Regions from separate parts of the Chromobacterium sp. CCUG 76385 genome, predicted to be linked through region 1. Evidence: predicted binding sites of a transcription regulator. Region 1 holds the regulator's gene; the other holds the start of a gene.

Region 1 (5,706 bases):
CGCCGCGCCATCGGAGGCGGCCAGCGCCTGCAGCAGGCTGAACAGGTAGCGGCGGTCCACCGCGCCCAGCATGGCGCGCACGCCGTCTTCCCTCACTTCGCCCAAACCATAGGCGATGGCCTGATCCAGCAGCGACTGCGCGTCGCGCATGGAGCCGGACGCGGCGCGTCCCAGCAAGGCCAAGGCCGGCGCCTCGTACGGAATGCCTTCGACTTCCAGCATGTGGGCCAGGTGCGTCGACACCTGCTGCGGCGTCATATTGCGCAGGGAGAACTGCAGGCAGCGGGACAGCACCGTGACCGGCACTTTTTGCGGATCGGTGGTGGCCAGGATGAATTTGACGTGGCCGGGCGGCTCCTCCAGCGTCTTCAGCATCGCGTTGAAGGCGCTTTTCGACAGCATGTGCACTTCGTCGATGATGTAGACCTTGAAGCGGCCCATGGTCGGCGCGTACTGGGCGTTTTCCAGCACTTCGCGGATATTGTCGATGCCGGTATTGGACGCGGCGTCGATTTCCAGCAGGTCGACAAAGCGGCCGGCGTCGATCTGGCGGCAGGCCTGGCACTCGCCGCAAGGCTCGGCGGTGGTGCCGGTTTCGCAGTTCAGGCTTTTCGCCAGGATGCGGGCGATGGTGGTCTTGCCTACGCCTCGGGTGCCGGTCAGCAGATAGGCGTGGTGCAGCCGCTGCTCTTTGAGGGCGTTGGACAGGGCGCGCACCACATGCTCCTGGCCGACCAGGTCGGCGAAGCGCTTGGGACGCCACTTGCGGGCAAGGACTTGATAGCTCATGGGGGCGGATTTTAATGGCAATTGCCGCGCAAGGCGACAGGTTTCGCCGGCGCGGCCGCGATGGACGGCGCCGGTGGAAAAGAGAGCGGCAGCGGCTTACATCCCGGCGGAGGCCGGTTCCTGCCGCCGCGCCAGTTCGGCGAAGTAGCGCTGGCGCAGCTGGCTGGCGATTTCCTGCACCGCCTTGGCGTACAGCGTGCTGCGGTTGTAGCGGGTGATCGCGTAGAAATTGTTCAGGCCCAGCCAGTACTCGGTGACGCCCGGCGCCGACTCGAGCGAGAACAGCACGGCCGGCACGTCGTCGGCCAACGGCGCCTGCGGCGCCACGCCCATCTTCCGCAGATCGCCCACCGTGTAGTGCAGATTGAATTTGTCGGCCAGCAACTGATCGGTCTGCGGACCGGCCACCACGCTGGCCGGCACCACCACGTCGTCGCCGGGCTTCCAGCCGTGCAGCTGGAAGTAGTTGGCCACGCTGCCGATGGCGTCGTGCGGATTGTTCCAGATGTCGCGGTGGCCGCTGCCGTCGAAGTCCACCGCCCACTTGCGGTAGCTGGACGGCATGAACTGCGGCAGGCCCATCGCGCCGGCGTAGGAACCCTTCAGCGTCAGCGGATCCTTGCCTTCTTCCTTGGCCAGCAGCAGGAATTGGGTCAGCTCGCCGCGGAAATACTCGGCGCGGCGCGGGTAGTCGAAACCGATGGTGGACAGCGAATCCACCAGCCGGAAGCTGCCGGTGTTGCGGCCGTAGTGGGTCTCCACGCCGAGAATGGCGACGATCACCTCCGGCGCCACGCCGTATTGGCGCTCGGCGCGCGCCAGCGCGTCGGCGTTGGCCTGCCAGAACGCCACGCCGTCGGCGATCAGCCTCTCGTTGACGGTGGTGGCGCGGAATTGGTACCACGGCCGCGAGGTGGACGGTTTGTCCAGAATGCGGATGATATTGGGCTTCAGTTCGACATTGGCGAACACCGCCTCCAGCTCGGGGCGGTTGAACTGGCCGCTGGCCACTTGCTCGTCGATATAGCGCTGCACATCGGGGCGGGCGAGGAAGTCGGCGTCGGCGAAAGCCGGGACGGCGGCAAACGCCAGCGCGGCCAGGGCAACCGCGGCGGCCAGTTTCTGCATGGTTTTCATGGTGTATTTGTTTTCCAGTTGGATATCCCAAATTCCGGGCGCAGGCGCCAAGCTCACTCGCGGAACGACAGCGCGTTGCTGACCAGCCGCGCGGTGATGTCGACGATCGGAATGACGCGCTCGTAAGCCATGCGGGTGGGGCCGACCACGCCCAGCGTGCCGACCACCTGGCCGTTGATGCAATACGGCGCGGTGACTACCGAGCATTCGTCCAGCGTCACCACGCCAGACTCTTCGCCGATGAAAATGTTCACCCCGCTCGCCTCCCGGCCCTGCGCCAGCAGCTTCAGCAACTCGGTCTTGCGCTCGAACACGCCGAACAGCTCGCGCAAACGCGACAGGTCGTCGGACAGATCATGCACCTGCAGCAGGCGCGAGCCGCCGGTCACCACCACGTCCTCGCCGCTTTGCGCCAGCGTCTGCCGCCCCAGCATCACCGCGGCGGACATCAATTCGGCGATATCGCCCTGAAGCTGCTTGAGCTCGCTCTCCACCCGCTGCGCGACGGCGCTCAGCCCCTGCCCGGCGTAATGCTGGTTGATGAAATTGCCGGCCTCGATCAGCTCGCTCGGCGTGTAGTCGCGCTCGGTCACCAGCAAATGGTTCTGCACGTCGCCGTCCAGCGTCACCAGTATCATCAGCACCCGCCGTTCGGACAGGCGCAGAAATTCGATCTGCCGGAAGGCGACATCGCTGCGCTGCGGCGTCAGCACCACGCCGGCAAAGCTGGTCAATTCGGACAGCAGCGACGAGGCCGCCTGGGCGATGCGCTGCGGGCTGTCCGGCTGCAGATTGTGCTCCAGCTCCTGCAGCGACACCTGGTCCAGCGGACGGATGGTCAGCAGGCGGTCCACGAACAGCCGGTAGCCGCGCGCGGTGGGCACCCGCCCGGCCGAGGTATGCGGCGAGGCGATCAGGCCCATGCCTTCCAGATCGGCCAGCACATTGCGCACGGTGGCCGAGGACAGTTCCACGCCGGGCAGCAGCGACAGGGCCTTGGAGGCGACCGGCTGACCGTCGGCGATGTAGCGCTCGATCAGCGCTTTCAGCAGATGTTGGGCGCGTTCGTTCATCATGTCTCCCATTGTACACATCCTGAACCGCGCCAAAAGGGGGCGGCGCGCGGGTTTACGACTATGGCACGCGCCGGATGGCCGGCAAGCTGCTGTTAGCCCTCTGGTTTTCTGCGATAATCGCCCCATTATTGGTCCGACCTACCCCATTTGGAGACAGCATGGCATCCGAAGACAAGAGCAAGGCGCTGGCCGCGGCCCTGGCCCAGATTGAAAAGCAGTTCGGCAAGGGCTCGATCATGCGCATGAGCGACAACCAGATCAACGAAAACCTGCAGGTGGTCTCCACCGGTTCGCTGAGCCTGGACCTGGCGCTGGGCGTCGGCGGCCTGCCGCGCGGCCGCGTGGTGGAAATCTACGGCCCGGAATCGTCCGGCAAAACCACCCTGTGTCTGCAAGTCGTGGCCGAAGCGCAAAAGCTGGGCGGCACCTGCGCCTACATCGACGCGGAAAACGCGCTGGACCCGATTTACGCGCAGAAGCTGGGCGTGAATGTGGAAGACCTGCTGATCTCGCAGCCGGACACCGGCGAACAGGCGCTGGAAATCTGCGACATGCTGGTGCGTTCCAGCGGCGTGGACGTGATCGTGGTGGACTCCGTCGCCGCGCTGGTGCCGAAGGCGGAAATCGAAGGCGAGATGGGCGACAGCCACGTCGGCCTGCAAGCCCGCCTGATGAGCCAGGCGCTGCGCAAGCTGACCGGCAACATCAAGCGCACCAACACCCTGGTGATCTTCATCAACCAGATCCGCATGAAGATCGGCGTGATGTTCGGCAACCCGGAAACCACCACCGGCGGCAACGCGCTGAAGTTCTACGCCTCCGTTCGCCTGGACATCCGCCGCACCGGCGGCATCAAGAAGGGCGAGGAAGTGATCGGCAACGACACCCGCGTCAAAGTGGTGAAGAACAAGGTCTCGCCGCCGTTCCGCCAGGCCGATTTCGAAATCCTGTACGGCGAAGGCATTTCGCGCGCCGGCGAGATCATCGAGCTGGGCGTCAAGCACGGCTTCATCGACAAGTCCGGCGCCTGGTACGCCTACAACGGCCAGAAGATCGGCCAGGGCAAGGACAATACCCGCGAGTGGCTGAAGGCCAACCCGGCCATCGCCGAAGAAATCGAGCGCAAGATCCGCGAAGCGGTGGGCGTGAAGGTGGAAATCACCGAAGGCCAGGCCGACGAAGAAGAATTCGTCGACGACGCTCTCGACGCTTGATGAGCTCAAGCGGCAAAAGCCTGAAGGCGCGGGCCGCCGATCTGCTGTCGCGCCGGGAGTATTCCCGGCGCGAGCTGATCAGGCGGCTCGCGCCTTTTGCCGAAAGCATGGAACAGCTGGAAGCCGTGCTGGACGAGCTGGCGGCCGCCAACTGGCAGTCGGACAGCCGTTTCGCCCAGCAATTCGCCGCCAGCAAGGGCGGCAAGTTCGGCAGCCGCCGGCTGTCGCAGGAAATGCGCCAACGCGGCGTGGACGATGACACCATACGCCAGGCCTTGGCCGGTCAGGACGATCTGGCCAGCGCGCGCGAGCAGTGGCGCAAGAAATTCGGCCGCCCGCCGGCGGACGCCGCGGAAAAAGCCAAGCAGTACCGTTTTCTGGCGCAACGCGGCTTTCCGACGGATGTGATCCGCCAGGTGATCGCCGGCGCCGGCGACGACTTCTACGAGGACTGAGCCATGGCCAAGCGCAACATCGCCACCGAGATCGACATCGCCGCCGCTCCGGATCAGGTATGGCGGGTGCTGACCGACTGGCCGCGCTACCCGGAATGGAACCCGTTCATCGTCGGCCTGCACGGCCGCCGCGAAACCGGCGCCAGCCTGGTGGCCACCCTTCATCCGCCCGGCGGCCGGCGCATGACCTTCCGGCCGCGGCTGACGGCGTTTGCCGCCGCGCAGCAACTGCGCTGGCGCGGCAAACTGCTGCTGCCGGGCCTGTTCGACGGCGAACACTACTTCCGGCTGGAAGCGCTGGCAGACGGCGGCACCCGCTTCCATCACGGCGAGGATTTTTCCGGCATTCTGCTGCCGCTGATCGGCGGCGCGCTGCTGGACAACACCCGCAGCGGCTTCCTGCTGATGAACCAGGCGCTGAAACGGCGCTGCGAAGCGCTTGCCAGCCAGGCTCCAGCTTGACACAATCGACGGATTCGTCCTGGCACGGCGCCCGGACCAGATTTTGAAAATTGACCAAAAAATCATGAAAACCTCTGAAATTCGCAAGAAATTCCTGGATTTCTTCGCCTCCAAAGGCCACCAGGTAGTCGCCTCCAGCAGCCTGATCCCGGGCAACGACCCGACGCTGATGTTCACCGTCGCCGGCATGGTGCAGTTCAAGGACGTGTTCCTGGGCTTTGAAAAACGCGACTACACCCGCGCCACCACCAGCCAGAAATGCCTGCGCGCGGGCGGCAAGCACAACGACCTGGAAAACGTCGGCTACACCGCGCGCCACCACACTTTCTTCGAAATGCTGGGCAACTTCAGCTTCGGCGATTACTTCAAGCGCGACGCCATCACCTTCGCCTGGGAATTCCTGACCGGCGAGCAATGGCTGGCCCTGCCGAAAGACCGCCTGATGGTGACGGTGTACGCCAGCGACGACGAAGCCTACGACATCTGGCACCAGACCGTGGGCCTGCCGGCCGACAAGATCGTCCGCATCGGCGACAACAAGGGCGCGCCGTACGCGTCCGACAACTTCTGGAC
Region 2 (5,706 bases), on a different contig from region 1:
TCCAGAAAGCGCTGCCGGACGCGCCGCACGAGGTGGTGCTGGTGCTGGACGCCAATATCGGCCAGAACACCGTCAATCAGGTGAAGGCCTTCGACGACGCGCTGGGCCTGACCGGCCTGATCCTGACCAAGCTGGACGGCACGGCCAAGGGCGGCGTGATCGCCGCCATCGCCAAGCAGCGGCCGATTCCGCTGCGTTTCATCGGCGTGGGCGAGAGCATAGACGACCTGCGGCCGTTCAATAGCCGCGACTACATTGACGCGCTGTTCGAATAACATGATCGCGGCTGCCGATGCGGCCGCCTTTCTCAGCCAACAAGCGGGAAACCTCAATGATACAGTTCGACCAGGTCACCAAGCGCTACCCTGGTGGCAACGAAGCCCTGAAGAACCTGTCGTTCACCATCGAAACCGGCGAAATGGTGTTTCTGGCCGGCCACTCCGGCGCCGGCAAATCCACCCTGCTCAAGCTGATCGCCGGCATCGAGCGCGCCACCAGCGGCGGCGTGCTGGTCAATGGCCAGAACCTGTCCAAGCTGCGCGGCAGCCAGCTGCCGTATGTGCGCCAGCATCTGGGCATGGTTTTTCAGGATCATAAAATCCTGTTCGACCGCAGCGTGTTCGACAACGTGATGCTGCCGCTGGACATCATAGGCTTCGACCGCCGCGACGCCGCCAAGCGCGTGCGCGCCGCGCTGGACAAGGTGGGCCTGCTGAACAAGGAAAAGATGATGCCGATCCGCCTGTCCGGCGGCGAACAGCAACGGCTGTGCATCGCGCGCGCCGTGGTGCACCGCCCCAGCATCCTGCTGGCGGACGAGCCGTCGGCCAACCTGGACCGCGCCTACGCGCTGGACATCATGGAGTTGTTCAAATCCTTCCATCAGGTGGGCGTGACGGTGCTGATCTCCGCTCACGATGAAACCCTGATGGAAGACTACGGCCGCCGCATCATCCGCCTGAGGGAAGGACAGTTCGCCGCATGAAACACTTTCTCTATCTGAACTGGCAAAGCGCCAAGCTGGCGCTGATCAAGATCCTGCGCCAACCATTCGGCAGCATGTTGACGCTATTGATGCTGGCCTTGGCGCTGGCCCTGCCCTTGTCGCTGTACCTGGCCGTCAGCAGCGTGCAGGACTGGGTGGGCCGCCTGACCGCCACGCCGCAGATCACCCTGTTCATGGAGCTGTCGGCCGAGGAGGCGGACATCGCCGCGGTGCAGACCACACTGGCTCACCACCCCAAGGTGAAAAGCTTCACTTTCGTCAGCAAGGGCAAGGCATTGCAAGATCTGGAACAGCGCAACGGCCTGTCCGGCCTGTCCGATGGGCTGGAAGGCAACCCGCTGCCCGACGCCTTCGTGGTGACGCCCAAGACGCTGGAACCGCGCGAAATGGAAATGCTGCAGAAGGAGCTGTCCGGCCTGCCGATGGTGGAAACGGCGCAGTTCGACGCCCATTGGGCCAAGCGGCTGCACGGCATGGTGGAGATGGGCCAGAAGCTGACCGCCTTCCTCGCCGCGGCGCTGGGCCTGGCGCTGGTGCTGGTGACGCACAACGCCATCCGCATGCAGATTCTGGCGCGACAGGATGAAATCGAGGTATCCAAGCTGATCGGCGCCACGGATAGCTTCATCCGGCGTCCCTTCCTGTACCATGCGCTGTGGCAGGGGGTGCTGGCCGCCCTGCTGGCCTGGGGCCTGTCGTGCTGGCTGTCGTCGATGGCCAATCCGGCCATCCGCGAATTCGCCATGCTGTACGGCGAACGCGTGGAGCTGCGCGTCCTGACGCCGCTGGAGCTGGCGGCCCTGATCGGCATCTCCGCGCTGCTGGCGATGCTGGGCGCGCGATTGGCCGCGGACCACCATCTGCGCAAGGTCGAACCCAAATAAACAAAATGGCTATCGGGCCGATTGTTAAAAATCATTGACTCGGGAACCTTTCCTTGCTAGCACTCTCAATACACGAGTGCTAACATAGCACTACCCAAGGAGGTAGCCATCGCAATGAACACAACATTTGCCCTTCCCGTACCGTCGACCAGCGGCAGCCTGGAACAGTACATCCAGGCGGTCAACAGCGTGCCGATGCTGACGCAGGAGCAAGAAACCGAGCTCGCAACCCGTTTCCAGCAGGAAAACGATCTGGAAGCGGCGCGGCAAATGGTGCTGTCGCACCTGCGCGTGGTGGTGTCCGTCGCTCGCGGCTATGCCGGCTACGGCCTGCCGCAAGCCGACCTGATCCAGGAAGGCAATATCGGCCTGATGAAGGCGGTCAAGCGCTTTGAACCGGGCCGCGGCGTGCGCCTGTTCTCGTTCGCCATTCATTGGATCAAAGCCGAGATCCACGAATTCATCCTGCGCAACTGGCGTCTGGTGCGCATCGCCACCACCAAGCCGCAGCGCAAGCTGTTCTTCAACCTGCGCAGCATGAAGAGCGGTTTTTCCGCCCTGTCCGAACAGGAAGCCAAATCCATCGCCGCCGACCTGGGCGTCAAGCCCGAGGAAGTGCGCGAGATGGAAATCCGCATGAATGGCCAGGACGTGTCGCTGATCGGCGATTCCGACGACGACGACAGCTACGCGCCGATCGACTGGCTGGCGGACAGCCACAGCGAGCCGACGCGCGCGCTGGAACGCCGCGCCTTCGACCATCTGCAGTCCGAAGGCCTGGAATACGCGCTGTCCACGCTCGACGCGCGCAGCCGCCGCATCGTCGAAGCGCGCTGGTTGACCGACGACAGCGGCTCCACGCTGCACGAGCTGGCGGCGGAATTCGGCGTATCCGCCGAGCGCATCCGCCAGATCGAAGCCAAGGCGCTGAGCAAGATGAAAACCGCGCTGAGCGAAGGCGTGGTGCTGGACAACTAAGCTCCCCGCCGCAGCCTACAAAAAAGCCGCTCGAAGCATAGAGCGGCTTTTTACTTGCCCGCCTTCCCGCGGGCGCATGCCCATCACTCCTGCAAGGTGCGGAACTTGGCCGGCAATTTGTCGTAGGCTTCGCGGCTGATCTTGCGCAGCGGCTCCCATTCCGGGTTGGCGTCGCCCAGCGTCTCGATGAACTGGCCGGCGTAAGTGGGGAAGGACGCCAGCGTGGTGCGCAGCGTCTGCTCCGCCTTGGCCTGCTGCCCGGCCAGGATTTCCATCTGGGCGCGCTTCAGCATCACGTCCGGATACGGACGGAAGGCGGTCAGCCTGTCCTCCAGCGCCAGCTTCTGCTTCAGATTGTCTCGCGTGATCGGCAGATAATCGTCCAGCGTGTACAAGGCGTGATAGGCGAACAAGGGCTTGGTTTCGATGATCTCGATCAGCCGCTCGCTGCGCTTGGCATCCTTTTGCGCGTTGCCGGTCGGCGTATACAGATTAACCAGCTCCCAGAACATCGGCGTGGTGCTGATGGACAACCAGCCCACCCACGCCAGCGCGCCCAACAACGGCAATCGCAGCCAGAGCGACGGCCGCTTTTCGTCCCGCGGCGCCATGGCGACGAAGATCACCAGCATCGCCAGGAAGTAGAAGTACCACAGCGGGTACTCCAGCATGCTGTGGGTCAAGGTCACCGCCACGCAGCCCAAGGCCAGCACGCCCTCCGGCGTGGCCGCGCGGCGGAAGAACGGCAGCACCACCCACAGGAAGCCACCCACCACCAATGCCGTGGCCGGGCCGCCCATTTCCGCCAACAGCTGCATCACCAGATTGTGCGCGTTGGTGAACAAGCCGCTGTTGTAGCCGGCCGCGGCGAACTGCGGCAGCGGCTGCAGGCGCACGCTCTCCGCCGCGTACTGCGACCAACCCACGCCCCATAGCGGATGCGCCTGGAAAGTCATCCAGGCCTTGTGCATCTCGGCGAAGCGGCGCGCGCCCATATCGTCGCCATTGGCCGCCAGCCGCGCCACGCCGGAGGCGTTTTCCACGTCGGTGTGAGTCAGCAAGGAGATCAGATGATTGAACAGCGGCAAGGCGAACTGCGCGGCGACGATCACCACGCTGGTCAGCCACATCGCCTTCATCAGCCGGCCCAGCGTTTCATCGCGGTTGCGCCAGTACCACAGGCCCGCCAGCGCCGACATCGCCACCAGATACAGCAAAATGGAGCGCGAGCCGGCCCAGGCCAGCATCAGCGACATCCACAGCACCAGCGCGATCAGCCAGTTGCGGCCCAGGCGGCCCACCGCGAACAGATAGACGCCGGACAGCACCGACCACATCAGATAATGAGCGTACTGATTGCGCTGGCCGATATGGCCGAAGATATTGCTGGTGGGGTGGGAGCTGTCATAGAACAGGCCCAGCACCGGCGCCAGCCCGGTCACCTGGGCCGTGCCGATCAACGACTGCACCAAGCCGCCCACGACGATGGCGCGGGCCAGCCATACCGCAAACTCCCGCTCGCCGAAGGCGCCGCGCAGCGACGCCGTCACCGAGGCCAGCAAGGCCAGCGCCAGCCAGCCCAGCGCGGTGACGTAGCTCATGCCCGGGAACAATAGATGGACGAATTGCGGTTGCAGCGCCCACACCGCCGCCAGCAGCAGACACCACCAGCTGGCGCGCGGCACCGCGTCGAACAGGCGGCCGGACGGCATCAGCAAGATGCCGGCGGCCAGCAGCAGCCAGATCACATTGATTTCGCCGAACCACTGCGGCAGCGGCACAAAGTGCACGCGCGAGGCGAACGGCACGATGGCGATCAAGCCCAGCGCCAGCAGCGCCAGCAGCGCCAGGCGCTCGGATAGTTTCTGAAAAGTCATGGCAGACCAGAGGTTGAAAACAGCGGAGCCGGCAGCATACCGCATGCGCCGGCTCCATTGAACACGCCATATGTTTCGGGCTGTTACAAGGCTCAGAAGATAGGCTGGCGCGTCACTGGGGCGGCGACGGTCATCACGGCGGCGAGGCGGCCGGCGTCAGTGGCCCCGCCCTGCGCCGCGCCGGCTTTCACCGCCTTGGAAGCCATGTCCTGCAAAGGCTGCAATTCCGGCTGGCGGTAGCGCGCCAGCTCATGCTGGAACACCGGCGTGTAATCCGGATAATTGGCAATCGCCATCGTCAACGCCTGCTTGGCCGGCTCGGGCTGGCCATTCAAGGCCCGCAGAATGGACAGCTTGATCAGCACGGTCGGAAACGGCTGGTAGCGCGCCACGCGCTCCGCGAGTTCCAGTTGCAAATCGCGCATGATGCCGTCCGGCTGCAAATAGTTGACCATGCCCAAATCCGCCTCCCAGCTCCACAACGGATTGCGCGACAACTCGGACAGTTTCAGCGAACGCTTGGCATTGTCCAGACTGGCCTGAAAGGAATTCTCGCTGCGCGGCGTGAAATTCTGAATCAGCTGCCGATAAGGCAGGATGCCGGTTGCCACATAGGCCAGGGCCAGCACGCCGGCGCTCACGCCCAGCACCTGCCGGAAGCGCCCGCTCAATTGCACCGTCCACCCTTTGGCAGGGCTCAGCGTGCAAATGATCACCAGCATCAGCAGGAAGGGCAAATACCACAGCGGGTATTCAAACATCGAATGCCCCAGCAACATCATGGCGATGCTGATCAGCAGCAGATTGTCCGCCGTCTGCTCGCCGCGCCGGAAATACGGCAGCAAGCAGTACAGCAAACCACCCACCACAAGCAAAGTCCCAACCAGACCGGTTTCCGCCAGCAGCTGGAAAATCAGATTATGGCAATGGGTAAACAGCCAGCTCTCCGGTTCCTTGGGCC

Evidence for each region. The regulator HrcA, encoded in region 1, represses chaperone genes, less so after heat shock. The targets are predictions, from matches to a motif close to ATTAGCACTCGNNNNNNNCGAGTGCTAAT.
Region 2: rpoH (RNA polymerase sigma factor RpoH) is a predicted target of HrcA. The motif match lies at 1,946-1,974, and genes of this name have one in related genera.

The regions. Positions count from the first base shown of each region.
Region 1 covers NZ_JAUCGU010000012.1:16,964-22,669, reverse strand. Annotated here, with positions in the region: gene dnaX (DNA polymerase III subunit gamma/tau) at 1-789, opposite strand, end outside; gene mltB (lytic murein transglycosylase B) at 886-1,926, opposite strand; gene hrcA (heat-inducible transcriptional repressor HrcA) at 1,980-2,999, opposite strand; gene recA (recombinase RecA) at 3,161-4,216, shown strand; gene recX (recombination regulator RecX) at 4,216-4,671, shown strand; gene QUG01_RS09990 (SRPBCC family protein) at 4,675-5,133, shown strand; gene alaS (alanine--tRNA ligase) at 5,198-5,706, shown strand, end outside.
Region 2 covers NZ_JAUCGU010000026.1:35,351-41,056, forward strand. Annotated here, with positions in the region: gene ftsY (signal recognition particle-docking protein FtsY) at 1-275, shown strand, start outside; gene ftsE (cell division ATP-binding protein FtsE) at 332-985, shown strand; gene ftsX (permease-like cell division protein FtsX) at 982-1,890, shown strand; gene rpoH (RNA polymerase sigma factor RpoH) at 2,005-2,868, shown strand; gene QUG01_RS15455 (PglL family O-oligosaccharyltransferase) at 2,952-4,745, opposite strand; gene QUG01_RS15460 (PglL family O-oligosaccharyltransferase) at 4,838-5,706, opposite strand, start outside.